3 regions of the Arthrobacter sp. TmT3-37 genome follow, and region 3 is predicted to be linked to each of the others. Evidence: predicted binding sites of a transcription regulator. Region 3 holds the regulator's gene; each other region holds the start of a gene.

Region 1 (11,143 bases), on a different contig from region 3:
ACCCCTCACACTGTGCGGTCGACGGCACACCGGCCGCTCCGGGCGCCCTGCACCAGGCGTACGACGGGAAGGGCGGCCGGACCCGGACATGACGAAGCCCCGGGTGGCAGCCCGGGGCCCATCAGGAGGCGCTACTTGACGTCCTGCTCGTCCATGGCGCTCAGGGGCGAGCCGCCCCGGTTCGCGGGGTCGTCGCTCGCGTCGACGTCGTCGTCCTCCATCATGCCGAAGTCGACGTCCGCCGCTGCCTCGCCGAGCATGGGCTCCTCGGGCGGATACTGCTCCTCACCGTGCTCGTACCGGGCCTCGGCCGTCTCCTCGCGGAGCGTCTGGTCGCTGAGGTAGCCCTCCTCACCGATCGCGGAGACGCCGTTCTCGTCGAAGTCGTTCTCGTCGTCGCCGCTCTCGGTCGTGCCGGGCTCGTCCTGCAGGAGGGGGTCCTCCTGCCAGCGGTCGGGGTTGTTCTCCGCCGCACCCTCGTAGTCGTCCGGCTGTCCCTCGAGGACCGGGTCGAAGGCCTCGGGAGCGAGCGAATCGTTCGGCGTCTCGGGCTCCTCGCCCACGATGGTCAGTTCCTCATCGGGAAGGTTCTCGGTCATCTTCTCTGCCTTTCGTCGGTGCTGCGCATCCTTCGATCATCAGCCTACTGATTATCCGGTCCGGGCGACAGTCGGCTCCGCCGCCCGGACCCGATGCGGTGTCCCGCTAGACTCCGTCGCGCCAGCTGTGCCGGGGTTCGAAGCCCAGAACGCGGCGGGCCTTGTCGATCGACAGCAGCGTCCCGTGACCGCCGACCTCCCGCAGCACCTCGACGCCGGGGAACACCTCCGCCGCCAGATCGGCGCTCGTCCTGTCCATGACGGTGTCCGCGGCAGCGATGATGAAGCGGTCGAAGCCCGGCGCCGCGTGCTCCAGCGCCCTCAGCACCGCCTGGGCGCCGTCGCGGCCGTCGATGTACCCCCACAGGTTCCACTTGCGGGCCGTGGGGTCCGCGTCGAAGGACGGGAATTCGGCATAGTCCTCCGGGTCCATCACGTTCGAGAACCGGAGGGCCGTGATGCTCAGGTGCGGGTCCCAGCGGGCCAGCTCCGTGGCCAGTTGCTCCTCGAGGTGCTTGACCAGCGAATAGGTGCTCTCCGGCCGCGCCGGATACTCCTCGTCCACGGGGAGATACGGGGGAGGCGTGTCGAAGGGCAGCCCGAGCACGGTCTCACTGGACGCGTAGACGATCCGCTTGATGCCGGCCCGTCGGCACGCCTGGAAGACGTTGTACGTGGCGGTCATGTTGTTGTGGAACGTCTCGGCGTCCGCCTGAAGCCCCGGCGCCGGGATGGCCCCGAGGTGCACGACGGCGTCGAATCCGGAGTGCCGGTCCTCCACCCCGAGGAGCGCGTCGACCACCTGCCCGTAGTCCCGCAGGTCGATCCGCAGGAACCCGGGGCCGTGCTCGCCGTGCTGGTCCAGTTCCAGGACGCTGTGGCCCGCGTCGCGGAGGCCCCGCACCACGCTCCGGCCGAGCTTGCCGCTCGAGCCGGTGACCGCGACGTTCAGCGACGTCGTCGTCTCCGCCATCAGACCGGCCGGGTCTCGGGGGAGACGGTCTTGGCGACGTCGGTCTCCGCGAGGCCGCCGATCGCGTCGTCGATCGCTTTCAGGACGTCGTCCTCGAGCTTCACCCCGGCGGCGACGGCGTTCGATTCCACCTGCTCCGGGCGGGACGCCCCGATGATCGCCGAGGCCACGTTCGGATTCTGCAGCACCCACGCGATCGCGAGCTGCGCCATCGTGAGGCCCACGCCGTCGGCGATGGGTGCGAGCTTCTGCACGCCGGTCAGGACGTCGTCGCTCATCCAGCGCTTGATCATGTCGGCGCCGCCCTTGTCGTCCGAGGCGCGGGTGCCCTGCTCGGGCTGCTGGCCGGGCTTGTACTTGCCCGTCAGTACGCCCTGGGCCACGGGGGACCAGACGATCTGCGAGAGCCCCAGTTCCTCCGACGTGGGGACGACCTCGCCCTCGATGACCCGCCAGAGCATGGAGTACTGCGGCTGGTTGGAGATCAGCTGGAAGCCGAGCTCCTTCGCGAGGGCGGAACCGTCGCGGATCTGCTGGGCCGTCCACTCGCTGACGCCGATGTAGAGGGCCTTGCCCTGCCGGACGATGTCGGCGAACGCCTGCATCGTCTCCTCGAGGGGCGTCTCGTGGTCGTAGCGATGTGCCTGGTAGAGGTCCACGTAGTCGGTCTGCAGGCGCTGGAGCGAGCCGTCGATCGACTCCATGATGTGCTTGCGCGACAGTCCGACGTCGTTGTGCCCCTTGGGGCCCGTGGGCCCCCAGACCTTCGTGAAGATCTCGAGCGACTGGCGCCGCTCACCCTTCAAGGCTTCGCCGAGGACGGTCTCGGCGGCCGTGTTCGCGTACACGTCCGCCGTGTCGAAGGTGGTGATGCCGACGTCGAGTGCTGCCCGCACGCACTGCGTCGCGACGTCGTTCTCGATCTGCGAGCCGTGCGTGAGCCAGTTGCCGTAGGTGATTTCCGAGATCTTGAAGCCGCTGTTTCCGAGGTATCTGAAGTCCATATCGCGATGCTAGCCGGGCCGGGCGCTCCAGCGATAGGTCACCCAGGCAACGATCAAGGGGCTGGCGCTGCTGCTTTGGAGGGGATTCCGGCCCTGCCGTAGACTCGATCATCATGACCATTCGCTTCGCAACGCCCGACGAGATCGCCCGGTGGAACAGCATCATCAGCGAGAATCCGGACGGCGGGAACGTGATGCAGGGGCGGGAATTCGCCGAGCAGAAGCGAGCGACCGGATGGGCACCGGTGTACCTGGTGGCCGACGGCGTCGCGCTCACCGTGCTGCAGAAGACCGTCCTTCCCCTCGGCCGCTACTGGTACGTACCGAAGGGACCCGGGACCGGGGATGCTGCCGCGCTCGTCGCACTGCTCCCGGGGCTGAGGACCTTCGCCGCCGGCAAGGGGGTCTTCGGTGTCAAGGTCGACCCCGAGCTCCCCTCCGACCCCGCCGTGGCAGGGGCGCTCGAGGCCGCGGGGCTGGTCCGGGTCGCCGATGTCCAGCCCAACGTGTCGACGGTGGTCCTCGACATCTCGGGGGACCTGGAGGCCATCGAGGCGTCGTTCGGTTCGAAGACCCGCTACAACATCCGCGCGGCCCGCAAGGCCGGCGTCGAGACCCGCGTGGTGGAGGTCGACGACGAGAACTGCACGATCTTCTACCGGCTCCTCGCCGAGACGGCCGAGGGCAGTTTCTCCATCCGCAGCGAGGAGTACTACACCGGTTTCTGGCAGCGCCACGCACGCGCGCAGGCAGGAGCCTTCCTGTTCGCGTTCGTCGACGGCGAGGTGGTGTCGGCCGACTTCATCATGGTCCTCGGCGCCAAGGCCAGCCGCAAGGACGCCGCGAGCACCCGCAAGCGCACGGTCCGCGGTGCCAGCGCCCTCCTCGAGGTGGCCGCCATCGAATGGCTCAAGGCCCGGGGTGTCACGGAGTACGACCTCTGTGGAGCACCGCCGTCCAGCGAGGCGAAGAACAAGGACCACGAGCACTACGGCATCGGCATGTTCAAGACGGGGTTCAACCCGGCGATCACGGACTTCGTGGGGACGTTCGACCTGCCCGTGAAGCCACTGCAGCACAGGGCCTGGCTGAGGATCGGGGAGCGGGCCGCCCTGAAGGTCCACCGGATGCGACACCACGAAAGCTGGTACTGAGGATGGCGCCCTTCACGGCACGCGCAGCCACCGCCGACGAGGTGGCGCGCTGGGACGAGCTCGTCCCGGCCAACCCGCTCGGCGGTAACGTGCTCCAGTCCGGTCCCTTCAGCCGTGTGAAGGTGCGCCAGGGCTGGCAGCCTATCCACCTCGCCGTCGAATCGCAGGACTACACGAGCTACGTGATCGCCTACCAGCGCAGCATCCCCGTGCTCGGCGCGCTGTGGTACCTCATCAAGGGCCCCGACACGGCCCGTCCGGAGGATGTCCCCCCGTTCGTCGACGCCGTCGTCGCCCACGCGAGGCGCCGGCCGGGGCGGGTCTTCGCCGTGAAGATCGAGCCCGACTTCCCCGACACCGAGGAATTGCGCGCCCTCTTCGCCGGAGCGGGGCTCGTGAAGACCTTCAACATCCAGGCCAACGACAGCACGGCGATCCTCGACCTCACACCGGACGAGAACCAGCTCCTGAGGAACCTCTCCTCCCGGGGCCGCAACGCCGTCCGCCGTGCCATCCGCGACGGCGTCCGTGCCCAGCCCGTCGAGGCCGGCGAGGACACCTACCGGACCATGTACGCCCTCATGGGACAGGCTCAGCAGGGCCGGCTGTCCGCCGTTCCACGCCCCTACGAGTACTACCGGGGGTTCTGGCAGGAGTTCGTGGACGCCGGGATGGGCCGCTTCTACTTCGTGTACGAGGACGGCAAGCCGTCGGTGGGCGCCTTCGTGATCCTCTACGGCCGGAAGGCCACGTACAAGGACGGCGGCTCGCTGCCCAAGCGCAACCAGTACGGCGATTCGCACCTCGTCCAGTGGGAGGCGATCCTCGACATGAAGCGGCTCGGAGCCCGCGAATACGATTTCTGCGGCACTCCGCCGGCCGATCGGCTGAAGGACAAGGACCATCCGCAGTACGGCCTCGGGATGTTCAAGACGAGCTTCACGAAGACTGTGACGGACTTCGCAGGATGCTACGACGCCGTCGTCCGCCCCCGCACGTATCGTGTGTGGCATGCGGTGGGCGAGCGCGTGGCACGGCAGATCCATTGGCGCCGTCACCGGCAGCCCTTCTACTAGGCCTTCCCAGGCCACCGACCGTCCCGAGGGACGATTGTGAGGTTCCCCCCATGACTGACGGCTCGCGCGACGACCCCTGCGAGGGGTCATCGCCCGCCACCAACCCGTCGCCGGTCGCCGAGGCTCTCCCCGTCATCCGGCGGCCCTTCGACCCGAGCGACGACGAGAAGAACAAGCTCGCCGCCGGCAGGGGCAGTGGCAGGAAGCCGCCGAGGGGCGGCCCCACGCCGTCCAGGCGCCCCGCGGAACCGAGGCCCCAACGCCAGGGCCGCCAGCGGCAGCAGGTCACGAGGCCCGCGGACGCGCTGCCCACGACACCGCAGAGCGTGCCGCCGTCGGTCCGGTCCAATGCCGCCGCCCGGAGCATGCTCCGACGCTTGGTGCAGGGCGAGGCCCCGCCCACGCAGGCGATGAGCATCGTCGAGCGCCTGGCCGGCAGTCCCTACGCGAATCCGATGATCCAGGCGGGCGGCCCCGACGCCAGTGCCCGCAAGGCCCTCGACTTCGCGCTCAACCTGGCCGAGACCATGTTCCGCTACGGGGCGGGTGCCCTGGAGGTCGAGACGAGCATCATCGCGGTCACCGCGGCTTTCGGCCTCGACTCCATCGAGGTGGACATCACCAACCAGTCGGTGGTCATCAACTACTCGGCGCGGGACCAGACGCCGACGACGGTCCTGCGGGTGGTCCGCTCCTGGACGAACAACTACGCGGGCCTCACGGCCATCCACCGTCTCGTGTCCGACATCGCCGACGGTGGCGTCTCCCGGACGGAGGCCGCCCACCGACTCGACGAGATCACGCACCGGCCCAAGCCGTTCCCACGCTGGATGGTGACGGCGGCCTTCGGTATCTTCTCGGCGGCGATCGTGGCCTTCGTCGGCGGGACCCTGCTCGGATCGCTGATCGGCTTCATCAGCTGCATCCTCGTGGACCTGGTCAGCCGCAAGCTCGGCGAATGGCGCGTCCCGGAGTTCTTCGCCGTGGCAACCTCCGCCGCGCTGGTGACCCTGATCGCGATGCTGTTCTGGTGGCTCGAGGTGCCGATCGCCCCGGCGCTCGTGGTGGTGGGCGGGATCCTCCTGCTGCTGCCCACGGGCAGGCTCGTCTCCGCGACGCAGGACGCGATCAACGGCTTCCCGGTCACGGCCGCGGGCCGGTTCCTCTCGGCGATCCTCGTCTTCGCCGCGCTGGTGGCGGGCATCGCCGTCGCCCTCGTGGCGGGCACCGCGCTCGGCATCCCCGAGCTCGAGGTCCTCGACTCGTCGGGCAGCCAGTACCCGTGGCCCGTGGTCGCGGTGCTCACCTTCATCGCGGTGGCCATGATCTGCATCGCCGAGCAGACCGACGTGAAGCTCGTGATACCGACGTCGCTCGTCGCCGTCGCGGGGTATCTCCTGATGATCAGCGCGATGACCGCCGGCGTGGGCTACCGCCTCGCACCGGCCCTCGCCGCCATCCTGATCGGGGCCCTCTCCCGCGTCGTCGCGCTCCGCCTGGGCGCCCCGCAGCTCGTCGTCGCCGTACCCGCCGTCCTCTTCCTGTACCCGGGGCTGACCATCTTCCGCTCCATGTACATGCTGACCATCGACTCCGAGGTGGTATCCGACGGCGCCCTCGGACTCTTCAACGCGCTGACCGTCGTGCTGGCGATCGCCGCGGGTGTCGTCCTCGGCGACAACCTGGCCAGGCCCTTCACCCGCAAGCTCAGCTCGAACGAGCGCCAGCGGAACCGGCGGCGCTAGCCGTCCACTCCCGGTGTGGGCGCATCCCGATCCGACCCGCCGCTGGCCGCGGTCCGGGACCACTCGATCGGCGCGGCGCCCTGCTGGGCGAGGAGCTCGTTGACGCGGCTGAACGGCCGTGAGCCGAAGAACCCCCGGGACGCCGACAGCGGGCTGGGGTGCGCGGACTCCACCGTGGGCGTCGGCCCGAGCAGCGGCTTCAGGCGGAGCGCGTCCTTGCCCCAGAGGATGGCCACGAGCGGATCGCCGCGGGCCACGAGCGCCCGTATCGCCGCGTCCGTCACGTGCTCCCAGCCGAGCCCCCGGTGCGAGGCGGTCTCGCCGGCACGCACCGTCAGCACCCGGTTGAGGAGCAGGACGCCCTGCTCGGCCCACCCCGACAGGTCACCGGTCGCAGGCGGAGCGGTGCCGGTGTCCGAGGCCAGTTCACGGTAGATGTTCGCGAGGCTGCGGGGGATGGGACGCGTCGCGGGATCGACGGCGAAGCTCAGGCCCACGGCGTGGCCGACGGTCGGGTACGGGTCCTGCCCGACGATGACGACGCGCACGCTGTCCAGCGGCGTGGAGAACGCCCGGAGGATGGAGGGCGCATCGGGCAGCACGCGCAGCCCGCGGTCGAGGTCCGCCGCAAGGGCTTCGGCCAGCCGGTGGAGGACCGGTTCGACGGGCGCGAGCGCTGACGCCCAATCGGCCGGCACGAGGTCCGCGATGCCGGCGGGCGCCGCGAACGGGAAGACCGATGCGTTCGGCGACGGTCCTGGGTTACCGGAGCCCGCCGCGCGGGACGGCCCCGCATCGGAAGGAGCGTCGGGCAGGTCGAAGAGCGCGTCGTCGTCGTGCGTCATGGACCCATTCTCGCCCGGCTCTCCGGGACGCACTCCCCGAATGACACACGTGTAATTCCCTACTACCATGGAAAGACAGTCGTGCGAGGGAACGGAAGGTGGTAGTGGACATGGCGGAGCCGATGCGGCAGCCGGACGACTCCCCCTCCGGGCAGGAGGCCAGGCTGGCCCTGGGGGACCGCGAGCAGCGCATGCTGGCGCTCGAGCGCGAGTGGTGGAAGTACTCCGGCGCGAAGGAGCAGGCCATCCGCGACCTGTTCAACCTGTCCGCCACGCACTACTACCAGGCGCTCAACGCCCTGATCGACACGGAGGCCGCGCTCGCGCACGACCCCATGCTCGTGAAGCGGTTGCGTCGACTGCGGTCCACTCGCCAGAAGGCACGGTCCGCGCGCCGCCTCGGCGCGGACATCTAGTACTGCCCGCGACACTCGACGAGCGAAGGACCCTCCTCTTCCATGACTGACCACCCGCGGGACGAGTTCGACGCCGTCCCCGAGGCTTCCGCGCGCCAGGGTGTCCACCGGGAGAGGTTGGTGCCGGCCCGCTCGAGCGGGCTGGCCCTCAAGATCACCGTGGGGGTCCTGGCGCTGCTGATCGGTCTCGGCGCTTATTTCATCCTTCCCCGGCTCGGCTTCCCGGGGGGATCGGACGCGGCGTCGGGTCCGGCGCCGGCCACGAGCGGGGCTGCCGACGCAACGGCGGCGCCGACGGGGAGCGCCTCGGACGATCCCGAGGACGGGGCGACGGACGAACCGGACGCGGGCGCGTCCCCGGATGCGGAAGCGACCGACGGGACCAACCGGGCGCAGACGGTGAACGTGCTCAACGCCACGGGGGCTCCGGGACTCGCTTCCGTGGCGGCAGGGAGGCTCGCCGCCGAGGGCTGGACCTCGGCGATCCCGGGGAACTGGGCGGGAGCCCCGGTCGACTCCTCGGTGGTCTTCTACAACGGTGAGGCCCAACGGTCCGACGCCGAGGCGGTGGCCGCGGACCTCGGGATCACCGACCTGGTCGACACCCCGTCGGTCTCGCCCGACATCTCCGTGGTCCTCGGACCCGAATTCCAGTGATCCGCTGCAGGGCCGGAGCCATCAGTCCTTGAGGGGGATACCCTGCGCGTCCCGCCGGAACTGCCCGGATCCGACGAGGATCAGGATGCCCTCGACGAGGCCCCAGATGCCCGCCGCGATGGCGCTCAGCCCGAAGGTGAAGACCGCCCCGACGGTCGACATGAGGACCAGGACGACGCCGATCGTCGTGTAGCCGAGATAGAACCTGTGGACGCCGAGCGACCCGAGCAGGATCCCCAGGACCCCGGCGATCACCCGTGACTTCTGCGGACCGTACGGCTGTCCGTAGGGTCCCTGGCCGTAGCCGCCCTGCAGGTAGCCGCCCTGCGCGTAGGGCCCCTGGGACGGACCGTGCCCGTCGTAGCCACCGGAAGTGTAAGGGTCCTGTCCCGGGCCTGGCCCGCCGTAGCCGCTGGAAGGAGGGCCCGCCTGGGGGTACGGCGCCTGGGCGTACGGGTCCTGCGCGTACTGGTTCGGACCGGAGGGCCCTTGCGCATACGTTCCCGGCTGGTAGGGGTCCTGGCCGGACGGCCGCTGCGGGAAGGGTGCCTGCCCCTCCGGGAACGGCTGCGCGTCGTCGCGCACCCGGTGGGGCGCCGGATCAGGGCCGAGGGGGCCGCCGCCGTCGAGGTTCGGGATGCCGCGCTCGTCGGGCTTCCCGGAGTCAGGACCGCTTGCTGGCGTGGACACTGTGCCTCCCGTTGGTTGGTGTGCGCCCAATCTATGCCCTCGGCGGAATCCGCGCTACGGCGTGCGGCGGCACCGTGCTCCTGCCGTCCTGCAAGGGGGTGCGGAGGGCTCGGACAGGTTGCACTCGCACGGTGGGAGTGCTAATTATTGAGTTAGCACTCGCGCGCGCAGACTGCTAAGACTGCGCGTGGTGGGTGAAGCAGGCAAACCTCTGTGGTGGGGGTGGGGCTTCGAGCGTGAAAGAGATCGTTCAGGCGCTGCCCGGCCGTCGCGGGCACCACACGCAGGCAAGCATTCATGTGCTGAAATGCAACCGTCCCGAAAGGACCTAAGCCGTTATGGCCAAGATCATTTCTTTTGATGAAGAGGCCCGCCGCGGCCTCGAGCGGGGTCTGAACATCCTCGCTGACGCCGTCAAGGTGACGCTCGGCCCCCGTGGCCGCAACGTCGTGCTCGAGAAGAAGTGGGGCGCCCCCACCATCACGAACGACGGCGTGTCCATCGCCAAGGAGATCGAGCTCGACGACCCGTTCGAGAAGATCGGCGCCGAACTCGTCAAGGAGGTCGCCAAGAAGACGGACGACGTCGCAGGCGACGGAACCACCACCGCCACCGTGCTCGCCCAGGCCCTCGTCAAGGAAGGCCTGCGCAACGTCGCGGCCGGCGCCGACCCCCTGAGCCTCAAGCGCGGCATCGAGAAGGCCGTCAAGGCCGTCACCGACGAGCTGCTCGCCTCCGCGAAGGAGATCGAGACCAAGGAGCAGATCGCTGCCACGGCCTCCATCTCCGCCGGGGACAAGCAGATCGGTGACCTGATCGCCGAGGCCCTCGACAAGGTGGGCAAGGAAGGCGTCATCACCGTCGAGGAGTCGAACACCTTCGGCCTCGAACTGGAACTCACCGAGGGTATGCGCTTCGACAAGGGCTACATCTCGGGCTACTTCGTCACCGACGCCGAGCGCCAGGAGACGGTCCTCGAGGATCCCTACATCCTGATCGTCAACTCGAAGATCAGCAACGTGAAGGACCTCGTCGCCGTCCTCGAGAAGGTCATGCAGTCCGGCAAGCCGCTGCTGATCATCGCCGAGGACATCGAAGGCGAAGCCCTCGCGACCCTCGTGGTCAACAAGATCCGCGGCACCTTCAAGTCCGTGGCCGTCAAGGCCCCCGGCTTCGGTGACCGCCGCAAGGCCCAGCTCGCCGACATCGCCATCCTCACCGGTGGCCAGGTCATCGCCGAGGAGGTCGGCCTCAAGCTCGAGACCGCCACCCTCGACCTGCTGGGTACCGCCCGCAAGGTCGTCGTGACCAAGGACGAGACCACGATCGTCGAGGGAGCCGGCGACGCCGACGCCATCGCCGGTCGCGTGGCCCAGATCCGCGCCGAGATCGAGAACTCCGATTCCGACTACGACCGCGAGAAGCTGCAGGAGCGCCTGGCCAAGCTGGCCGGTGGCGTTGCAGTCATCAAGGCCGGTGCCGCCACGGAGGTCGAGCTCAAGGAGCGCAAGCACCGCATCGAGGACGCCGTCCGCAACGCGAAGGCAGCCGTCGAGGAAGGCATCGTCGCCGGTGGTGGCGTGGCCCTCATCCAGGCCGGAGCCAAGGCGTTCGCCAACCTGGAACTCTCGGGTGACGAGGCGACGGGCGCGAACATCGTCCGCGTCGCGATCGACGCACCGCTCAAGCAGATCGCCTTCAATGCCGGCCTCGAGCCCGGCGTCGTCGTCGACAAGGTCCGCGGACTGCCCGCCGGCCACGGCCTGAACGCTGCTACCGGCGTGTACGAGGACCTCCTCGCCGCAGGTGTCAACGACCCCGTGAAGGTCACGCGCTCGGCCCTGCAGAACGCAGCGTCGATCGCCGGCCTGTTCCTCACCACCGAGGCCGTCGTGGCCGACAAGCCGGAGAAGGCAGCTCCTGCCGGCGGCGGCGACGACATGGGTGGCATGGGCGGCATGGGCGGCTTCTAGCCCCCGCCGGC
Region 2 (11,143 bases), on a different contig from region 3:
GGCTCTCGGCTTGTCGGCGACGACGAGCCAGAGGACGAGGACGGGCCAGTGCCACAGGTACAGGGCGTAGGACACGTTGCCGAGCCGCAGGAGCGGCGCCGAGGACAACCAGCGGTCCACGCCCGCGGGACTGTCCGTGCGGCCCGCGACGAGCACGGCGGCGGCGGCGAGCGTGGGCCAGAGGGCGATGTAGCCCGGGAACTGCTGCTGCACCTGCAGGAGGACGCCGCACGCGAGCATCATGACCACGCCGGCCCAGCCCAGCACCACCCGGACCCGCGCCGGCACCACCAGATAGGGCAGGGCCAGCGCCACGAGCGAGCCGAGGGCGAATTCCCAGAGCCTGGCGCGGGTGTCGAAGTAGGCAGCCGCCTGGTCCGCGCCGGTCTGCCAGACGGAGAACGCGAGCGACAGCGCGAAGACGGCGCCGAACAGGACCAGGAGGACGGGCCGGGGCCGCAGCCGGGTGACCGCGACGAGGACGGCGGCGGACGCGAAGACGACCGGCCAGAGCAGGAACACCTGACCCTGGATGGACAGGGACCAGAAGTGCTGGAGCGGGCTGGCCGCGCTGGAGTCGAGCGCGTAGTAGTCGACGGCGTCGGCCGCGAGCTGCCAGTTCTGCCGGTAGGTCAGGGATGCCCAGGTCTGATCGAACACGGATCGCCAGCGCGAACCGGGCACGAGGACTGCGGTTGCCGCGAGGACGGACAGCAGGACCACGACGGCGGCCGGCAGGAGCCGCTTCAGCAGCCCCAGCCAGTAGGCGGCCAGGTCGAGGGGCTGCGCGGCCTCGAGGCGCCGGGTGAACGTGACGGTGAGGAGGAAGGCGGAGACGAGCAGGAAGACGTCCACACCCCCCGACACCCGCCCGAGCCACACGTGGTAGACGACCACCATGCCGACGGCCAGCGCCCGGAGTCCCTGGACCTCCGGCCGGAACCGGCGCTCATCCGGGCGGGCCGGCTGCTCCCCGAGGGCCACGGACGGCGGGGACTGCGAGGCGGTAACCATGCTGTTCCTCCTCGGAGGCCTGGGGATCGGGCGGACGCAAAATCCCAGTTTACCGTTTCGTGATCTTCGGCGATGCCGGTGCCCGGGGAGCCCGATCCGTCCGGTCGCCCGCGTAGCACGTACCCTAGAAGGAGTATCTCCCCGGGAACGCCGGGGACCACCCGAACGGAATCGCCGGGTCTGCCGGCCCCGACATACGTCCGAGGGCCGCCGCCCCGCCCCCGCATGAACGAGAGATAACTGATCTGTGAATAAGAGACCTGCCGCACTGAAAGCACCACGGGAACTGGCCAAGGGAGCCATGCGCATCGTCGCTCTCGGTGGCATCGGTGAGATCGGCAGAAACATGACCGTCTTCGAGTTCGAGGGCAAGCTGCTGATCGTGGACTGCGGTGTCCTGTTCCCCGAGGAGCACCAGCCCGGCGTCAACGTCATCCTGCCCGATTTCTCCTACATCCGGGACCGGCTCGACGACGTCGTCGCCGTCGTGCTCACGCACGGGCACGAGGACCACATCGGCGCCGTCCCGTACCTGCTCAAGGAACGCGCGGACATCCCCCTGGTCGGCTCGCGGCTCACACTCGCCTTCATCGAGGCGAAGCTCAAGGAGCACCGCATCACCCCGAAGACCGTGCAGGTCAAGGAGGGTGACCGTCGGACCATGGGCGGCTTCGACCTCGAGTTCGTCGCCGTGAACCACTCCATCCCGGACAGCCTCGCCGTCGCCATCCGCACCGCGGCCGGCATGGTGCTGCACACAGGCGACTTCAAGATGGACCAGTTCCCCCTGGACCGCCGCATCACCGACCTCGGCGCCTTCGCACGCCTGGGCGCCGAGGGCGTGGACCTGTTCCTCACGGACTCCACCAACGCCGACGTCCCCGGGTTCACGACCTCGGAGAAGGATCTCGCGCCGGCGATCGACGCGGTCTTCCGCACCGCCCCCCGCCGCATCATCGTCTCGAGCTTCGCGAGCCACATCCACCGCATCCAGCAGATCATCGACACCGCACACCAGCACCGCCGCAAGGTGGCGTTCGTGGGCCGCTCGATGGTGCGCAACATGACCATCGCGGCGGACCTCGGCTACCTCAACATCCCGCAGGGCCTGCTCGTCGACTTCAAGAAGCTCGAGCGCAGCGACGACCACAAGGTGGTCCTCATCTGCACCGGCTCGCAGGGGGAGCCGATGGCGGCCCTCTCGCGCATGGCCAACAAGGACCACGCCATCCGCATCAGCGAGGGTGACACGGTGCTGCTGGCCAGCTCCCTCATCCCGGGCAACGAGAACGCCATCTACGGCATCATCAACGCGCTGACCGAGATCGGCGCCAACGTGGTGCACAAGGGCAACGCCAAGGTACACGTCTCCGGGCACGCCAGCGCCGGTGAGCTCGCGTACTGCTACAACATCGTCAAGCCGCGCAACGTCATGCCGGTGCACGGCGAATGGCGCCACCTGCGGGCGAACTCGGAGATCGCCGTCGCCACCGGCGTCGACCCCCGCAACGTGGTCATCGCCCAGGACGGCGTGACGGTCGACCTCGTGCGCGGTCGCGCCACGCTCTCGGGCAAGGTGGAGGCCGGTCTCGTCTTCGTCGACGGCGACAGCGTCGGCGGGATCACCGAGGAGGACCTCCGTGAGCGCCGCCGCCTGGCCGAGGAGGGTGTCGTCACGGTCCTCGCGATCATCGATCCCGACAACGGGGACATCGTCGAGGCGCCGGAGTTCTTCACCAAGGGCTTCTCCTGCTCCGACGAGGACCTCGAAAAGGCGGGCGCCGCCGTCGAGAAGGCGCTGCGGGATTCCGCCTCCAACCGCCAGGGCGGCCGCCGCCAGGACCCGGAGGACATCATCGAGCGGGCCACGGCGAACTGGATGCGCCGGTACTACAACCGCCAGCCCGTGGTCTCGGCGATCGTCGTCGACGCCTGATCCCCGGCAGCACCCCGAAGGCCCCGGTACTCCCAGGAGTACCGGGGCCTTCGTCGTCCGGCCGCCCGACAGCGCCCGACAGTGCCCGACCTGGCCCGACAGCGACCGCCGACCGTGCTGGTGTGTGGACCGACCCACTGATCACGGCCCTCCGGTGGGCATGTCCGAGCATTCCCACCGGCGCGGGCCGATCAGTGGGCGCTCCCGTCGACACCGAAACGCCACGGGCCCGCTGACACACAGCAGCACCCCGGCTCGGAGGAGCCGGGGTGCTGCTGTCGAACGGGACGGGCTCGGAGCCCAGGGGTCCTAGTGCGAGTGGCCGTGGCCCTCTTCGCCGTCGGACTCCTCGGGCTTCTCGACCACGAGGGTCTCGGTGGTGAGCACCAGCGCCGCGATGGAGGCGGCGTTGCGCAGTGCGGAGCGCGTCACCTTCACCGGGTCGATGATGCCCGCCTCCACGAGGTCCTCGTACTCGCCGGTCGCGGCGTTGAAGCCGTTCCCGACCTCGAGGTCGGAGACCTTCGCGACGACGACATAGCCCTCGTGTCCGGCGTTCTCGGCGATCCAGCGCAGCGGCTGGGCGAGGGCGCGGCGGACGAGTCCGACGGCGGTCGCCGCGTCGCCCTCGAGTGCGAGGACGTCGGGATCGGTGTCGAGTGCCTTGCCGGCGTGCACCAGCGCGGACCCGCCGCCGGCGACGATGCCCTCTTCGAGGGCTGCACGCGTCGAGGACACGGCGTCCTCGATGCGGTGCTTCTTCTCCTTGAGCTCGACCTCGGTGGCAGCGCCGACCTTGATGACGCCGATGCCGCCGGCGAGCTTCGCGAGGCGCTCCTGGAGCTTCTCACGGTCCCAGTCGGAGTCGGTCCGCTCCACCTCGGCGCGGATCTGCGCCACGCGGTCGGCGACGTCGGACTCGCTGCCGGTGCCGTCGACGATGGTGGTGGCGTCCTTGGTCACGGTGATGCGGCGTGCGGAGCCGAGCACCTCGAGGCCCACCTGGTCCAGCTTGAGGCCGAGGTCCGGCGAGACGACCTGCGCACCGGTGAGGGTGGCGATGTCCTGCATCATGGCCTTGCGGCGGTCACCGAACCCCGGGGCCTTGACGGCGACGACGTTCAGGGTGCCGCGGATCTTGTTGACCACGAGGGTGGAGAGGGCCTCGCCCTCGATGTCCTCGGCGATGATGAAGAGCGGCTTGCCGGCCTGCAGGGCCTTCTCGAGCAGCGGGAGGAACTCCTGCAGCGAGGAGATCTTGCCGGAGTTGATCAGGATGAGCGCGTCCTCGAGGACGGCTTCCTGGCGCTCGGCATCGGTCACGAAGTAGGGCGAGAGGTAGCCCTTGTCGAACTGCATGCCCTCGGTGAGGACGAGCTCGGTCTGCGTGGTGGAGGACTCCTCGATGGTGATCACACCATCCTTGCCGACCTTGTCGAACGCCTCGGCGAGGAGGTCTCCGACCTCGGTGCTCTGGGCGGAGATGGACGCGACGCTGGCGGTCTGCTGGCCCACGACCTCGCGGGCGTTCTCCAGGAGGCGCTTGGCGACGGCCTCGACCGAGACCTCGATGCCGTGCTTGAGCTGGCCGGGTGCGGCTCCGGCGGCCACGTTGCGGAGGCCTTCCTTGACCAGTGCCTGCGCGAGGACGGTGGCGGTGGTGGTTCCGTCACCGGCGACGTCGTTCGTCTTGGTGGCGACTTCCTTGGCCAGCTGCGCGCCGAGGTTCTCGTAGGGGTCGTCGAGCTCGACCTCACGGGCGATCGTGACGCCGTCGTTCGTGATCGTGGGGGCGCCCCACTTCTTGTCGAGTACGACGTTGCGTCCGCGGGGGCCCAGCGTCACCTTGACGGTGTTCGCGAGCTTGTCCACGCCGGCCTCGAGGGCACGGCGGGCGGCGTCGTTGAATTCCAACTGCTTTGCCATTGTTGATTCCTTTCAGGCTTGTGCAGCGAGAAAAACCCCGGCCACTGCGGGCCGGGGCTTTCCAATCGGGGTACTACTTGACGACGACGGCGAGGACGTCGCGGGCGGACAGCACCAGGTATTCCTGGCCTCCGTGCTTGACTTCGGTTCCGCCGTACTTCGAGTAGATGACGATGTCGCCCTCGGCGACGTCGACGGGGACGCGGTTGCCGTTGTCGTCGACGCGACCCGGTCCGACTGCTACGACCTCGCCCTCCTGGGGCTTCTCCTTGGCCGTGTCCGGGATGACGAGGCCGGAAGCAGTGGTCTGCTCCGCTTCGAGGGGGCGGACAACAATGCGATCCTCAAGAGGCTTAATAGAGACCGACACTCGGGCTCTCCTTTGCGTTCGTTACCAATGGAATGTAGGCCGTCGGGTTGGCGTGAACCGTCGTCGCGGTGCCGGCGAACGCTTCCCTCTGGATTAGCACCCGCAGGGAGCGAGTGCCAACTCCGACTGTATGCAAGGGCTGGCACTCGGTCAAGGCGAGTGCCAGCGTTGACAGGCCGGAGGCAAAATGGTGACAGACGTCACTCCGAATAGGGCATGCTTCGGTTGCGTAATTCCCGAGCTTCCCTCTAGATTCGTAGAGGTAAGGCACCCCTTACTTCCACGACATCGGGCCGGGCCGGCCCCTTCCACTCGGAGTTCATCCCATGGCACACGTGCGCCTCGCCGTCCTTTCCGCAGCCGCTGCGGCCACCCTCGCCCTGACGGCCTGCGGTGGTTCCTCCGAAGCTGCCGACGAGCCGGCAGCGGCCTCGACCGTCTCGATCGAGCACGCACAGGGAACCACCGAGGTGCCCGTGGACCCCGAGACCGTCTTCACGTTCGACCTCGGCGCACTGGACACGCTGGACGCACTCGGCGTCGACGTCGCAGGCGTCCCGCAGGGAACGCTGCCCGAGCAGCTCTCGGCCTACGAGGGCGGCGACACCACGAACATCGGGTCCATGAAGGAGCCCGACTTCGAGGCCATCGCCGCCGCCGCACCGGACCTGATCATCATCTCGGGGCGCGTCGCGGACTCCTACGGCGAACTCTCGGAGATCGCGCCGACCATCGACCTCAGCGTGGACGCCACCGATCCCATCGCGAGCTTCACCGGGCACACCGAATCCCTCGGCCGCATCTTCGGCGCCGAGGACGAGGTCGCCGAGCGCCTGGACGCGCTCGACACCCGGATCGCCGAGACGAAGGAAGCGGCAGCATCCGCCGGCGACGGCCTGATCCTGCTGACCAGCGCGGGCGAGGTCACCGCCTACGGCACCGGGTCCCGCTTCGGCCTCATCCACGACGTGCTCGGCGTCGAGCCCGCAGCCGCGGTGAAGAACGAAGGCACGCACGGCGAAGCCGTCTCCTTCGAATACATCGCCGAGGTCAACCCGGCCCACCTGTTCGTCATCGACCGGGACGCCGCCGTCGGCGAGGCAGGCGCGGCCGGATCCGCCGTCCTGGACAACGAACTCGTCAACGGGACCGACGCAGCGAAGAACGACGCCATCACCTACCTCGACTCCGCGAGCTGGTACCTGATCGGCTACGGCCTGAACAACCTCGACGCCATGGTCTCCGCCGTCGACGAGGCCGTCGCGGCCTGATCCGCTCCGCCGTACCCACGGCCGGCGCCCCCATGGCAGCACTCTCCCTCCGGCCCCAGCGGGCCGCACAGCAGCACGGCTCCACCCGATCGCCGGCCCTCTGGCCGGCCGGCGGAGCCGTGCTGCTGCTTGCCGTCCTCAGCCTCTTCGTCGGAGTCTCGGAGGTCTCCCCCGCCGACCTGCTGGGCGGCGACCCCGATGTCTGGCAGACCTTCCTGGTGAGCCGGGTCCCCCGCACGCTGGCGATCATCCTGGCAGGCGTCGCCCTCAGCGTGGCCGGCTTCATCCTGCAGCTCATGGCCCGCAACCGGTTCGTGGAGCCCTCCACCGTCGGCACGGTGGAATCGGCCACAGCCGGGATCCTCGTCGCCACGCTGCTCCTGCCCGGTGCGCCGATCGTGGCGAAGATGGGAATCGCGGCCGTCTTCGCTGTGGCCGGGACCGCACTCTTCCTGGCCGTCCTGCGGCGTATCCCGCTGCGGAACACCCTGATCGTCCCGCTCGTCGGGATCATGCTCGGCGGCGTCATCGCGGCGGTGACCACCTTCTTCGCCTACCGCTTCGACCTGCTGCAGACGCTCAACACCTGGATGATCGGGGACTTCTCCGGCCTCGTCCGCGGCCGCTACGAGCTGCTGTGGATCGTCGCCGTCCTCGCCGTCGTCGGCTATGTGTGCGCGGACCGCTTCACCGTGGCCGGCATGGGCGAGGAGTTCACCACCAACCTCGGGCTGGACTACCGGCGCACCATGAACCTCGGACTCGTGCTGGTCAGCCTGATCAGCGCCGTCGTGGTCGTGGTCGTGGGAGCCATCCCGTTCCTCGGGCTGATCGTCCCCAACCTCGTGTCACTGCTCATCGGGGACAACGTGCGCCGGTCCGTGCCCTGGATCGCCGTCTTCGGCGCAGGCTTCGTCCTCGCTTGCGACATCCTCGGGAGGATCATCCGCTTCCCCTACGAGGTGCCGGTCGGCGTGATCGTCTCCGTGGTCGGCAGCGCCCTGTTCATCGCCCTGCTCGTCCGGAGGACCGCCCGTGCGCGCTAGGACCACCGCCCTGCCCACCGCCGTCGTGCAGACCGGGCGGAAGCCCGCGAAGACCCTCCCGCCCGCCGCCTGGCTGGTGGTGCTCGGCATCGCCGCCGCCGCACTCGTCGCGGCCTTCCTCCTCGTCGACCTCCAGGGGAACCTCGCCTACGTGCTGCCGCGGCGCCTGAACCGCGTCGGAGCCATGGTGCTGGTCGCCGCCGCCGTGGGCGTCTCCACCGTGCTGTTCCAGACCGTCACCGGCAACCGGATCCTGACGCCGTCCATCATGGGGCTGGATGCGCTCTACATCCTCATCCAGACCGTCCTCGCCTTCGCCCTCGGTGCCTCGACCCTCCTCACACTGGGCGCGCCCCTCCGCTTCGCCGTCGAGGTCACGCTCCTGGTCGCCTTCTCCTGGCTGCTGTACCGGTGGCTCTTCACCGGTGGCGGGCACAGCCTCCACCTGCTGCTCCTGGTGGGGATCGTGTTCGGTGTCTTCTTCCGGGGTACTTCGTCCCTGCTCCAGCGGCTGATGGATCCGAGTGAGTTCATCATCCTGCAGGACCTGTTCTTCGCGAGTTTCAACCGCGTGGACCCGATGCTCCTGCTGATCTCCGCCGTGGTCGTCGCCGGGCTCTGCGTACCCGCCTGGCGCCTGCGCCACCGCCTCGACGTCCTGGCCCTGGGCCGGGACACCGCGGTCGGCCTCGGGGTGGACCACCGGCGGACGGTGACGCTGGTCCTCGTGATCTGCTCTGTGCTCGTCGCCGTCTCGACGGCCCTCGTAGGACCGGCGACGTTCTTCGGCCTGCTCGTCTCCGCGCTCGCGTACCAGCTGTGCAGCTCCTTCCGGCACGCGGTCGTGCTTCCCATCGCCGTGCTGCTCGGCGTGATCGCCCTCGTGGGCGGGCAGCTCGTCCTCGAGCAGGTCTTCGAGTTCGACACCGCGCTCAGCATCGTGATCGAGTTCACCGGCGGCATCGTCTTCCTCGCACTCCTCCTGAAAGGCCGTATCCGGTGATCACCATCGACCACGCCACCAAGCGCTACGGCAGCTCCACCGTGGTGGACGACGTCACCTGCACCATCCCGAGCGGGGGTGTCACCTCGATCATCGGACCCAACGGCGCCGGGAAGTCCACCCTCCTGTCGATGATGAGCCGGCTCCTCCCGCTCGACGCCGGCTCGGTCCGGGTGAACGGGCTGGACGTCAGCACCACGCCCGGACCCGCCCTCGCGCGGACCCTGTCCATCCTGCGCCAGGAGAACCAGCTGACGGTCCGGCTCTCCGTGCGCGACCTCGTGGGGTTCGGCCGGTTCCCGCACAACAACGGGCGGCCCACCATGGTCGACCGCGAGCACATCGACCGGGCGCTCGACTACCTCGACCTCACCGACCTGGCCGACCGGTTCGTGGACGAGCTCTCGGGCGGGCAGCGCCAGCGGGCGTTCATCGCCATGGTGCTGGCGCAGGACACCGACTACATCCTGCTCGACGAACCGCTCAACAACCTCGACATGAGGCATTCGGTGGACATGATGCGTCTGCTCCGCCGGCTCGTGGACGACCTCGGGAAGACCGTGGTGCTGGTGATCCACGACATCAATTTCGCCTCCTGCTACTCGGACACGATCGTGGCGATGCGCGACGGCGCGCTGATCCATTCGGGCACGCCGGAGGAGATCATGACACCGGAGGTGCTGCGGGACGTGTACGACGTGAACATCCAGGTGGAGCGGATCCGGGGCAACAGGATCGGCGTCTACTTCGCCTAGGCTGGCAGCATGGCTTCGGACAACATCGCGGACATCCTGACGCCCGAGGGCTGGGAGCTGCTGAACTCGCTCGGGCCCTACACCGAGGCCGACAGCCTGCGCCTCTCGGAGCAGCTGCGGAAGGCCGGCCACTCCCCCGAGGTGGTCGCCGCCGCCCTCACGCAGTCACGCCTGCGCGCGAAGGCGTCCGCGAAGTTCGGGCCGTTCGCGGAGCACATGGTGTTCACCTCGACCGGACTGGAGCAGGCCACGCGCCTGATGGTCGCGGCACGCCATGCGCAGCGCTTCGTCGACGCCGGGCTCGTGAGGGTCGCGGACCTCGGCTGCGGACTCGGCGCGGACAGCATGGCCCTGGCCACCCTCGATCGCGAGGTCACCGCCGTCGAACTCGACGAGACGACCGCCGCGGCGGCGACCATGAACCTGCTGCCCTTCCCCAACGCGCGCGTCGTGAACGCCGACGCAGCATCCGTGGACACCGCGGACTACGACGGCGTGTGGCTCGATCCGGCACGCCGGACCACGACGACGTCGGGTACGTCGCGACTCTTCGACCCCGAGGCGTTCTCGCCTCCCCTGTCCTTCGTGCAGCGCCTGGCGGACGGCGGGACGCCCGTCGGCGTGAAGATGGGCCCCGGAATGCCGCACGGGGCGATCCCGTCGACGTGCGAGGCGCAGTGGATCTCCGTGGACGGGGACGTCACCGAGGTGGGCCTCTGGTTCAACGCGCTCCGCCGCGACGGCGTCCGGCGGGCTGCGCTGGTCATCGGTCCCCGCGGCGCCGCGGAGATGGTGTCGGGGGCGGAGTTCGGCGAGGGCCCCACCGCCGCGGTCGGCGAGCCCGGTGGCTACCTCTACGAGCCCGACGGCGCCGTGATCCGCGCCGAACTCGTGGCGGACCTCGCAGCGCAGCTCGGCGGGCACCTGCTGGACCCGATGATCGCCTACATCTGCGCGCCGTCGTTCACCGACACTCCTTTCGCGCGCGCCTACCGCGTGCTGCAGGTACGGCCCTACAACGTGAAGGCGCTCAGGGCATGGGTGCGCTCGGAAGGCATCGGCGTCCTCGACATCAAGAAGCGCGGCACGTCCGTGACGCCGGAGGAGGTGCGGAAGCAGCTGCTGACGGGATCGGGCAAGGGACGCAAGAAGGCCACTCTCGTGCTGACCCGCATCGGCGACGAACGGGTGGCGGTCGTCGTCGAGCCCGCCGGCCCGGCGTGACGGCAGGCCACACATCGCCCTTGCCCGCAACCGACCGTGCCGCGCACCGTCCGGGTGTCCGCGTTCCTAGACTCGGTGGGAGGACAGACGGATCGAGCGGGAGGCAGCAGATGGCGGACGGCACGGCGGAGACATCGGGAAGACGGCACGGCGTGCTCTTCGACGTCGACGGGACCCTCGTCGACTCGAACTACCAGCACACCCTCGCCTGGTGGCAGGCGTTCCGCCGGTTCGGCCACGACGTCCCCATGGCGGAGATCCACCGGGCCATCGGGATGGGCGGCGACAAACTCGTGGCGCACCTCCTCGGCGAGGACCGCGACGCCGACCAGGACGCCGAACTCGACGCGACGCACGGCGCGGTCTTCTCGACCTACTGGCCCGGCCTCCGCTCCTTCGAGGGAGCCGCGGACCTCGTGCGCCGCTGCGCCGACGACGGCCTCACGGTGGTCCTCGCGTCGTCCGCTTCCCAGCAGGAACTGGGCGTGCTGCGGAGGATCATCGGCGCCGACGAGGCGATCAGCGCCGCGACCAGCTCCTCCGACGCCGAGAACAGCAAGCCCTCCCCGGACATCCTCCGGGCGGCGCTCGACGCCGG
Region 3 (9,537 bases):
TGCCTGCTGCGCAGCCGGAGAAGTACGCTGCGGAGCTGGCGAGCCTCATCGGCGGCGAGCCCGAGGACGTCCTGATGGTCTCCGGGAAGACCGGGGTCGGCGTCGAGGCCCTGATGGACAAGATCGTGCGCGACCTCCCCGCCCCGACCGGGGATCCGGATGCGCCGGCCCGGGCGATGATCTTCGACTCCGTGTACGACACGTACCGCGGCGTGGTGACCTACGTCCGCGTGGTCGACGGGAAGCTCAGCCCCCGCGAGCGCATCCAGATGATGTCCACGCGGGCCAGCCATGAACTGCTCGAGATCGGCGTGAGTTCACCCGAGCCGAAACCCTCCAAGGGGCTCGGCGTCGGCGAGGTGGGCTATCTCATCACCGGTGTGAAGGACGTGCGCCAGTCGAAGGTCGGCGACACCGTCACCAACCTCGCCAAGCCCGCCGCGGAGTCGTTGGGCGGCTACCAGGATCCGAAGCCCATGGTCTTCTCCGGCCTCTACCCGCTCGACGGCACCGACTACCCCGTGCTGCGGGACGCGCTCGCGAAGTTCACCCTGAACGACGCCGCTCTCGTCTACGAGCCGGAGACGTCGGCGGCGCTGGGCTTCGGCTTCCGTGTCGGCTTCCTGGGCCTGCTGCACCTCGAGATCACGCGCGAGCGCCTCGAGCGCGAGTACAACCTCGACCTGATCTCCACGGCGCCGAACGTCGAGTACGAGGTCACGCTCGAGGACAAGCGCATCATGAAGGTCACCAACCCGAGCGAGTACCCGGTGGGCAAGATCGCCGAGGTGCGCGAGCCGATGGTGTCCGCGACGATCCTCGCGCCGTCGGAGTTCGTCGGCGCGATCATGGAGCTGTGCCAGCAGCGCCGCGGGGTCCTCGGCGGCATGGACTACCTGTCCGAGGACCGCGTCGAGATCCGGTACCGGCTTCCGCTGGCGGAGATCGTCTTCGACTTCTTCGACCTGCTCAAGTCGAAGACCCGCGGCTACGGTTCCCTGGACTGGAAGGCCGACGGCGACCAGGTCTCCGACCTCGTGAAGGTGGACATTCTCCTGCAGGGCGAACAGGTGGACGCCTTCAGCGCCATCACGCACCGGGACAAGGCCTACGCCTACGGCGTCATGATGACGGGCAAGCTCCGCGAGCTCATCCCGCGCCAGCAGTTCGAGGTGCCCATCCAGGCTGCCATCGGCGCGCGCATCATCGCTCGGGAGAGCATCCGGGCCATCCGGAAGGACGTGCTCGCCAAGTGCTACGGCGGCGACATCACGCGCAAGCGCAAGCTGCTCGAGAAGCAGAAGGAAGGCAAGAAGCGCATGAAGATGGTGGGGCGCGTGGAGGTGCCCCAGGAGGCCTTCATCGCCGCGCTGTCGTCCGACGAGTCGAAGGACAAAGCCAAGAAGTGACCCCGCACGGTTTCGAGGGGGCTGGTCCGCGTGCCTAGCGCCCTTCCACTCGGCCTCCCGGCACCCGAGGACGGCGTCCTGCCCCGGGAGGCAGCGGACGGCGCGCTCGGGCGCGACTTCTGCCTCTATGTGCACATCCCGTTCTGCGCCGTCCGCTGCGGCTACTGCGACTTCAACACCTACACCGCGACGGAGCTCGGCGGCGGGGCGTCGCAGGACGCCTACGCGGGATCGGTGCTGGCGGAACTGGCCCTCGGTGCGCACGTCCTCGAGGCCTCCGCAGTGCCGGCCCGGCCGCTGTCCACCGTCTTCTTCGGCGGAGGCACTCCCACGCTCCTGCCGGCGGAGGACCTCGCCTCGATCCTCCGCGCGGCCACCGCGCAGTGGGGTCTGGCCCCGGATGCAGAGGTCACGACCGAGGCCAACCCCGACTCCGTCACGCCGGAGTCGCTGCGCGTCCTGAAGGAGGCCGGCTTCACCCGCGTCTCGTTCGGCATGCAGTCCGCGGTGCCCCACGTGCTCGCCGTGCTCGACCGCACGCACTCGCCCGAGCGCGTGCCGCAGGCCGTGCAGTGGGCGCGCGAGGCCGGGCTGAAGGTCAGCCTGGACCTGATCTACGGGACGCCGGGGGAGTCGCTCGAGGACTGGCGGACCTCACTGGCCACGGCCCTCTCGTACGGGCCCGACCACATCTCCGCGTATGCGCTCATCATCGAGGACGGGACCCGCCTCGCCTCGCGCATCCGCCGCGGACAGGTGCCGCCCATCGACGACGACGACCACGCGGACAAGTACGCCCTCGCGGAGGAGATGCTGACCGCCGGCGGCCTGCACTGGTACGAGGTCAGCAACTGGGCGCGGACGCCCGCCGACGAGTGTCGCCACAATCTGGCCTACTGGCGAGGGAGCGACTGGTGGGGCGCCGGCCCGGGTGCGCATTCGCACGTCGGCGGCACGCGCTGGTGGAACGTGAAGCATCCGCGTCCGTACGCCGAGGCTCTCGGGATCGGGCGGTCACCCGCGGCCGGACGCGAGATCCTGTCGGCGGAGGATCGCTACGTCGAGGACGTCATGCTGCGCGTACGGCTCCGTGAGGGGCTTCCGACCGGCTCCCTGACGGCGACGGGCCGCAGGGCGATCGCCGGGCTGATCGCCGACGGGCTGGTCGAGCCTGCCGCAGCTTTCGCGGGCCGCGTCGTCCTGACCTTCCAGGGCAGGCTGCTCGCGGACGCCGTCGTGCGGAGACTGCTGCCCGACTGACCGCACGGTCGTGCGGACGGCGCGAGCCGGGACCGCTGATGACGGCCGGGCGCGTCGTCGGTGGATCGGGAGACCCATGACCGGGACCGGCGGATGCGGCGCCCCGGCGGTCAGCGGACGAGGCGCAGGTTCAGCGGGTACCGGTAGGGTCGCCCGCGGTTGACCTGGATGCCGGCGTTGACCGAGAAGATGGTGATCGTGACCCAGATGAGGGCGTTCACGACGGCGAAGATCCCGCCGATGACCGGCACCAGCGACAGGAGCCAGGCGACCAGCGCGAGGATCGTCGGCGGCAGCGTGAAGTTCAGTGCCTCCTTGGACTCCTGCGCGGTGAAGGGGCCCCTGTCCTTGAAGATGAGGAAGATCAGCAGGGACGGGATGAATCCCAGGATGCCGCCGAAGTGTGCCAGGGTGGCGAACTGGCGGTCCTCCGACGCGGTCAGTGGAAGGGCGTTGGCCGGCGTTCCTTCGAACGCGGACTGGGACTCGCCCCGTCCGTGGTGCTGGTGGTCGGCGGTGTTGGGCAACTTCGATTCCTTTGCTGGCGGCGGAACATTTCCCCCGGATCGTGCTCCAAGGATACGTGGTGGTCGGGCGCCGACCGCTCAGGCGGGACCTGCCGGAGCGGTCAGGAAGTCGATGACCTCCTCGACGCGGCCCAGCAGCGAGGGCTCCAGATCCGCGTAGGTGCTGACCCCCGCGAGGATGCGCCTCCACCCGTGGGCGATCGCGGCCTGGTCGGCGTGGGGCCAGCCCAGGCCGGCGAGGATGCCCGTCTTCCAGTCCTGGTGGCGGGGGACCACGGGCCAGGCCTCGAGCCCGAGGGCTGCCGGCTTCACGGCCTGCCACACATCGACGTAGGGGTGGCCCACGATCAGGACGTGGTTGCGGGCGCCGGGCACGGTCATCGCCTGCTGGGCGATGCGGGACTCCTTGGTACCGGGCAGCAGGTGGTCGACGAGGATCCCCAGCCGGCGGTTCGGGCCGGGGCCGAAGTCCCGGACGGCTCCCTCGAGGTCGTCGACACCGTGCAACGGCTCGACGACGATCCCCTCGAGCCGGAGGTCGTCGCCCCAGACCTTCTCGACCAGTTCGGCGTCGTGCTTCCCCTCCACCCAGATCCTGCTGGCCCGGGCCGTCCTCGCCCGTGCACCCTCGACCCGCACGGACCCGGAGGCGGTACGCAGGGACGCGGGCGCCGTCCGCGCGACGGGTGCGACGACGTGCACGGGTGCGCCGTCGAGGAGGAAGCCATGGCCCAGCCGGAACGTGCGGTGCTTGCCGCGGCGATCCTCGAGGACCATCACGTGCAGCCCGCCGGACTTCTCGACGCGGATCACGGCGCCCACGAAACCGCTCTGGACGTCCTCGAGGACCATGTCCTTCTCGACGGGCACATCGGGCAGCGCGACCCTCCTGGGCGTCGAGATGTCCTGTGCCCCCCAGCCGTGGTCCATGCCGAGCCCGTCCTTCCCGCGAGGGCACCGGCGGTCTGCCGCAGCCCGGGTTCCCAATGCTAACAATCGGCCCGGACGTACTAGACTTGGCACTTGGGTGTGTCGAGTGCTAATCGCCTCCGGCCGCCCGGGAAGCGAGTGTGGAACCCGGAGGTGACATCGAAGTGAGTGAACCACGACGCCTGGAGGTCCTCCGGGCGATCGTCGAGGACTACGTCCATTCGCGGGAGCCCGTCGGCTCCAAGGCCCTCGTCGACCGCCACCAGCTCGGTGTCTCGTCCGCCACCATCCGTAACGACATGGCCGTCCTCGAGGAGGAGGGCCTGATCGCCGCACCCCACACGAGTTCGGGCCGGATCCCCACGGACAAGGGCTATCGGCTCTTCGTGGATCGCATCTCGGAGGTTAAGCCCCTCTCCGCGCCGGAGAAGAAGGCCATCCAGACGCTGCTCGAAGGAGCGGAGGACCTCGACGACGTGATGGACCGGACGGTCCGGCTGCTGGCGCAGCTCACCAACCAGGTGGCCGTGGTGCAGTTCCCCCGGGTCGGTGGGGCCTCGGTGCGCCACATCGAATTCGTGCTGCTCGCGCCGCAGCAGATCCTCGTGGTCCTGATCGCGACGAACGGCACGGTCCAGCAACGGATCGTCCGGACGCACGCCGATCTCCAGGAGGCCGAGCTGGCGGAGCTGAAGCAGCGGATCCTCTCCGCGGTGTCGGGTGTGAAGCTCTCCGCCCTGCCCGGCGAGCTCGCGGTCGCGGCCTCGCAGCTTCCTCCTGCACTGCGGGCCCACGGGAGTACCATCGGAAGGGCGCTCGAGCAGCTCGCGGGACTCGGCCGTGACGACCGTATCCTGCTGGCGGGTACCGCGAACCTCGCGCGGTCCACGGGCGACTTCCCGCTGAGCATCGGGCCCATCCTCGAGGCGCTGGAGGAGCAGGTGGTGATGCTCCGTCTCCTGTCCGAGATGGAGTACGACGCGCGGGGGATCTCGGTGAGGATCGGCAGCGAGAACCCCTACGGGGGCCTGTCGGAGGCCTCCGTGGTCGCGACGGGCTACGGCCCGGATGCCGGTGCGAAGCTCGGCATCCTCGGACCCACCCGGATGGACTATCCGACGACGATGGCCGCGGTGCGCGCCGTCGCCCGCTATCTCTCGAGGATCCTCGAGGAGTAGCCTCCGGCCCTGATCCGGGCGGTATCCCGCGATCCGGGCAGTATTCCGCCGGCCCGGCCGGCGAGCACAAGACAGAAGTCTCCAACAGGAAGTGATGTGCACGAGTGAGTAATCACTATGAGGTCCTCGGTGTGGCGCAGGGTGCGACCGGGGAGGAAATCAAGAAGGCGTACCGCAAGCTCGCGCGGAAGCTCCACCCGGACGTGAACCCCGGTGAGGACGCGTCGGAGGAGTTCAAGCGCGTCAGTCACGCCTACGAGGTCCTGTCGGATCCCCAGAAGCGGCGGGTCTACGACACGACGGGCAACGAGAACGGGACCGACAACGGCTACGGCTCGGGCTACTCGGGCTCGGGCTTCGCCTTCCAGGACATCTTCGAGACCTTCTTCGGCGGAGGCGGCCAGCAGCCGGGTGCTCCTTCGCGGACGCGTCGCGGGCAGGACGCGCTCATCAATGTGCGCATCGACCTGAAGGATGCCGTCTTCGGCACGAACAAGAAGATCGAGGTGGACACCGCGGAGGTGTGCCCCACCTGCGACGGCACGTGCTGCCAGCCCGGCACCTCGCCCCGCACCTGCGACATCTGCGGTGGTTCGGGCCAGGTCCAGCGGGCCGTGCGCTCGATCCTCGGCCAGGTCATGACGAGCGCGCCCTGCGGCACCTGCCAGGGGTACGGCACGGTCATCCCCAGCCCGTGCCACGAGTGCAGCGGCGAGGGGCGCATCCGCGCCCGCCGCACCCTCACCATCAAGGTCCCCGCCGGGGTCGGTACGGGCACGCGCATCCAGCTGGCCGGACAGGGCGAGGCCGGCATCGCCGGCGGACCCCAGGGCGATCTCTACGTGGAGATCCGGGTCGAGACCAATGCGACCTTCCTGCGTGACGGCGACGACCTGCACGTGACGCTGAGTGTCCCGATGACGGCTGCGGCGCTCGGTACCACGGTCCACCTGGACACCTATGACGGCGACCAGGAGCTGGTCATCAAGCCGGGCACGCAGTCCGGCGAGATCCTCACCCTGCGCGGCCTCGGCGTCACGCACCTGCGGAACCAGGGCAGGGGGGACCTGCGGGTCCACCTCAATGTCGAGACGCCCCGGAACGTCGACCACCAGCAGGAGGAACTCCTCCGCAAGCTCGCGGAACTGCGCAACGAGGAGTACACGGACGGACAGCTGGCCAGCAGCGGTTCGGGCGTGTTCGCGCGCCTGCGGGAGCGTCTCGGGAACCGCTGACCATGACGCGACCCCTCTTCTTCGGACCGGGTGAGGCAGTCCGGTCCGCAGCGCCCGGTGCCGTGTTCGTCCTCGGCGGTGACGAGGGGCGCCACGCCGCGACGGTCCGGCGGCTCACGGCCGGTGAGCGCATCGACGTCTCCGACGGTGCGGGCTACCGGCTCCGCGGGCTGGTCTCGGCGGTCGGGGCCGGGACCGTGGAGCTGACGGTGGAGAGCGCAGGGCAGGATCCGGCGCCCCGGCACCGCCTGGTGCTCGTCCAGGCCCTCGCGAAGGGCGGCCGCGACGAGCAGGCCGTGGAAGCGGCCACCGAACTCGGCGTCGACGCCGTCGTCCCCTGGCATGCCGAACGCAGCATCGTCCGCTGGCGCGGGGACAAGGAGGACAAGGGCCGGCAGAAGTGGACCTCGCTCGTGGCCGCCGCCTCGAAGCAGTCACGCCGCTCGTTCGTCCCGACCGTCCATGGCGTGCTCGACACGCCGCGACTGGTGGCCTGGGCGTCGACGGTGGATCGGATCGTCGTCCTCCACGAGGACGCCGAGGTGTCTCTCGCCGAGCAGGTGTCGGAGCTGCGCACCTCAGGCGCCCTCGACGTCCCGACGTCGACCGCCGTGGTGGTCGGCCCGGAGGGCGGCATCAGTGACACCGAGCTGGCCAGACTGCGGACCGCCGGTGCGAGCACGGCCCGCCTGGGTCCGCACGTCCTGCGGTCGTCCTCGGCCGGTCCGGCCGCACTCGTGCTGCTGAACCACCTGCTCGGTCGCTGGTAGGGCGGGAGGCGCGGCTATCGGACGACGACGGTCTTCGAATCAGCGGCGCTGGTCGCGTCCGAGGGCGCGGACACCGTGATCTCGTAGCGGCCCGGTGGAAGGGTGACCGAGAAGGAGAACGCCCCGGGTGCGCCGTCCTGCGGGGCCATGTCCACGGAGCCGTCCCGGAAGAGGGCGGCGTCGCCGTCCTCGGAGCCGTCGGTGCTGCGGTCGATCCGCCAGTCCAGGGACTGCTCGGCGGCCGGTCCCACCCCGTGGATCGTGAGGCCCGCGGTGTCGGCCTCGACATCCTCCTGCGGATCGATGATCCACACCGGAGCGAGGTTGGCGGGGTCCCGGGTCCACTCGCCGTCGAGGTCGACGGCGTCGAAGGCGCGGTAGCCGGCCGTCCCGTCCACGAGTACGACCACCGAGCTGGCCTCGCCCCCGGTGATGAGGCCGGCGTCGGACGCCGCCGCGGTCGCCGTGTAGACCAGTTGCTGGAGGGCGAGGCGGGCCTCGTCCTCGCCGAGTCCCTCCGAGACGGCGTCCGAGGAGATGTCGAGCGTGATGACGTTCTTCGTGGAGATCGAGGACGTCACGTTCGACGCGGCCCGCCACGGGGAGCGGTAGTCGGGGTCGAGCGGCCGCCCCGAGGTCATGAGCTGCACGGCGTCGGCGATCGGATCTCCGGAGCCTTCGGCCGGTGCCACCAGGAATTCGCGGAACAGCTTGTCGCTGCCGTCGACGTCGCCGAGCCAGTAGACCGGGAGGAGGGGCTGGACCGCGTCGGCGGGCCCGGCTGCCGCGCCCTCGCTCCGGACCGCCGGCGCGGTCGGGGACGCACCGGCCTCCCCTGCGGACGACGTCGGCTGCAGGGGTGCCGGAAGCGACGTGGTCGGCGCGCCGCCCTGGTTCGGGCCGACGTTGGGGAGGAGGTACACGCTGCTGGCGACGAGCACCCCGCCGGAGACCAGGAGCATGCTTCGCAGCCCCAGCCGGTTCTTCCTCAGGGGGTCCTGCTCGTTCATGCCGGCCCCCTTCCGTCGGGCGCACTGGTGCGCGGGTCTATCGGTGGAATGTCCGTGTCCCGGCCGGGGGACGCCCCTGTCGGACGAGGCGCCGGCCGCTTGCGGTGGTCCTGCCGGACCTGATTCAGCTTGGCACAACGCAGGGAACGCCCCGCCATGAATACGGGCGGGTGGCAGGACTGAAACCCGATCGATACGAAGCCGTTGCCGATTCGCGACGAAAGCCGAGTGCGGCTCGGCAGCGTTCGCCGCCGTCGATCCCGAGGGAATCAAGGCGGTCCCGCTCCTGTTGACAAAAGGGGGATGCCGTAACATTGGCATTCCTGCTGCGAGAGCACGACAGGACCAGATCATCAGGACGACTACTCCAGCGAGGGGCGATCAGAGGCCGGACGGCCGAGCTATGAGCGAATCTTCAACAGGCATCAATGCGGCAGGACTGGACACCAGGACCTTCGTCTTCGAATCGACCCAGCAGATGGTGCAGTCGCTCGGCTCCAACGACGAGGCGCTCCGCCTGATCGAGGAGTCGTTCCCGGGCGTCAGCCTCCAGGCCCGGGGCAACGAGCTGGCGATCACGGGACCTTCCGCGGACGTCCTGCGCACCGAGCGGCTGATCGGTGAGATCCAGACCATGGCCAGCAACAACGCCACGGTCTCGCCCCAGGTCCTCGAGCAGCTGGTCACGATGCTCAAGACGCAGAGCGCCGCCCGTCCCTCGGAGGTGCTGTCCGTCAACATCCTGACGTCGCGCGGAAAGACCATCCGCCCCAAGACGCTGAACCAGAGCACGTACGTCGACGCCATCGACCGCAACACCATCGTGTTCGGCATCGGCCCGGCCGGTACCGGCAAGACCTACCTGGCCATGGCGAAGGCCGTCCAGGCGCTGCAGCAGAAGGAGGTCAACCGGATCATCCTGACGCGCCCCGCCGTGGAGGCGGGGGAGCGGCTGGGCTTCCTCCCGGGCACCCTGAACGACAAGATCGACCCGTACCTGCGTCCGCTGTACGACGCGCTGCACGACATGATGGACCCCGATTCCATCCCGCGCCTCATGGCGGCCGGCACGATCGAGGTAGCACCGCTCGCCTACATGCGCGGGCGGACGCTGAACGACGCGTTCATCATCCTCGACGAGGCGCAGAACACGACGCCGGAGCAGATGAAGATGTTCCTCACACGCCTCGGCTTCGGGTCCAAGATGGTCGTGACCGG

Evidence for each region. The regulator HrcA, encoded in region 3, represses chaperone genes, less so after heat shock. The targets are predictions, from matches to a motif close to TTNGCACTCGNNNNNNNCGAGTGCNAA.
Region 1: the regulator HrcA is predicted to act here: its motif matches at 9,312-9,338, upstream of groL (chaperonin GroEL).
Region 2: the regulator HrcA is predicted to act here: its motif matches at 5,386-5,412, upstream of groES (co-chaperone GroES).

The regions. Positions count from the first base shown of each region.
Region 1 is NZ_JBTNDU010000002.1:3,587-14,729, forward strand. Features, by position in the region: gene ACX80U_RS02875 (MFS transporter) at 1-92, shown strand, start outside; gene ACX80U_RS02880 (hypothetical protein) at 132-599, opposite strand; gene ACX80U_RS02885 (NAD-dependent epimerase/dehydratase family protein) at 706-1,551, opposite strand; gene ACX80U_RS02890 (aldo/keto reductase) at 1,572-2,576, opposite strand; gene ACX80U_RS02895 (lipid II:glycine glycyltransferase FemX) at 2,690-3,730, shown strand; gene ACX80U_RS02900 (lipid II:glycine glycyltransferase FemX) at 3,733-4,806, shown strand; gene ACX80U_RS02905 (threonine/serine exporter family protein) at 4,857-6,551, shown strand; gene ACX80U_RS02910 (uracil-DNA glycosylase) at 6,548-7,396, opposite strand; gene ACX80U_RS02915 (DUF3263 domain-containing protein) at 7,519-7,812, shown strand; gene ACX80U_RS02920 (LytR C-terminal domain-containing protein) at 7,855-8,469, shown strand; gene ACX80U_RS02925 (TM2 domain-containing protein) at 8,491-9,159, opposite strand; gene groL (chaperonin GroEL) at 9,498-11,132, shown strand.
Region 2 is NZ_JBTNDU010000001.1:205,664-216,806, forward strand. Features, by position in the region: gene ACX80U_RS00865 (acyltransferase family protein) at 1-1,014, opposite strand, end outside; gene ACX80U_RS00870 (ribonuclease J) at 1,316-2,950, shown strand; gene groL (chaperonin GroEL) at 3,260-4,876, opposite strand; gene groES (co-chaperone GroES) at 4,950-5,246, opposite strand; gene ACX80U_RS00885 (siderophore ABC transporter substrate-binding protein) at 5,573-6,517, shown strand; gene ACX80U_RS00890 (ABC transporter permease) at 6,550-7,563, shown strand; gene ACX80U_RS00895 (iron chelate uptake ABC transporter family permease subunit) at 7,553-8,566, shown strand; gene ACX80U_RS00900 (iron ABC transporter ATP-binding protein) at 8,563-9,321, shown strand; gene ACX80U_RS00905 (class I SAM-dependent methyltransferase) at 9,331-10,545, shown strand; gene ACX80U_RS00910 (HAD family hydrolase) at 10,656-11,143, shown strand, end outside.
Region 3 is NZ_JBTNDU010000006.1:173,550-183,086, reverse strand. Features, by position in the region: gene lepA (translation elongation factor 4) at 1-1,409, shown strand, start outside; gene hemW (radical SAM family heme chaperone HemW) at 1,440-2,669, shown strand; gene ACX80U_RS10480 (DUF4870 domain-containing protein) at 2,780-3,196, opposite strand; gene ACX80U_RS10475 (DUF3097 domain-containing protein) at 3,275-4,126, opposite strand; gene hrcA (heat-inducible transcriptional repressor HrcA) at 4,291-5,304, shown strand; gene dnaJ (molecular chaperone DnaJ) at 5,409-6,539, shown strand; gene ACX80U_RS10460 (16S rRNA (uracil(1498)-N(3))-methyltransferase) at 6,542-7,309, shown strand; gene ACX80U_RS10455 (GerMN domain-containing protein) at 7,324-8,319, opposite strand; gene ACX80U_RS10450 (PhoH family protein) at 8,723-9,537, shown strand, end outside.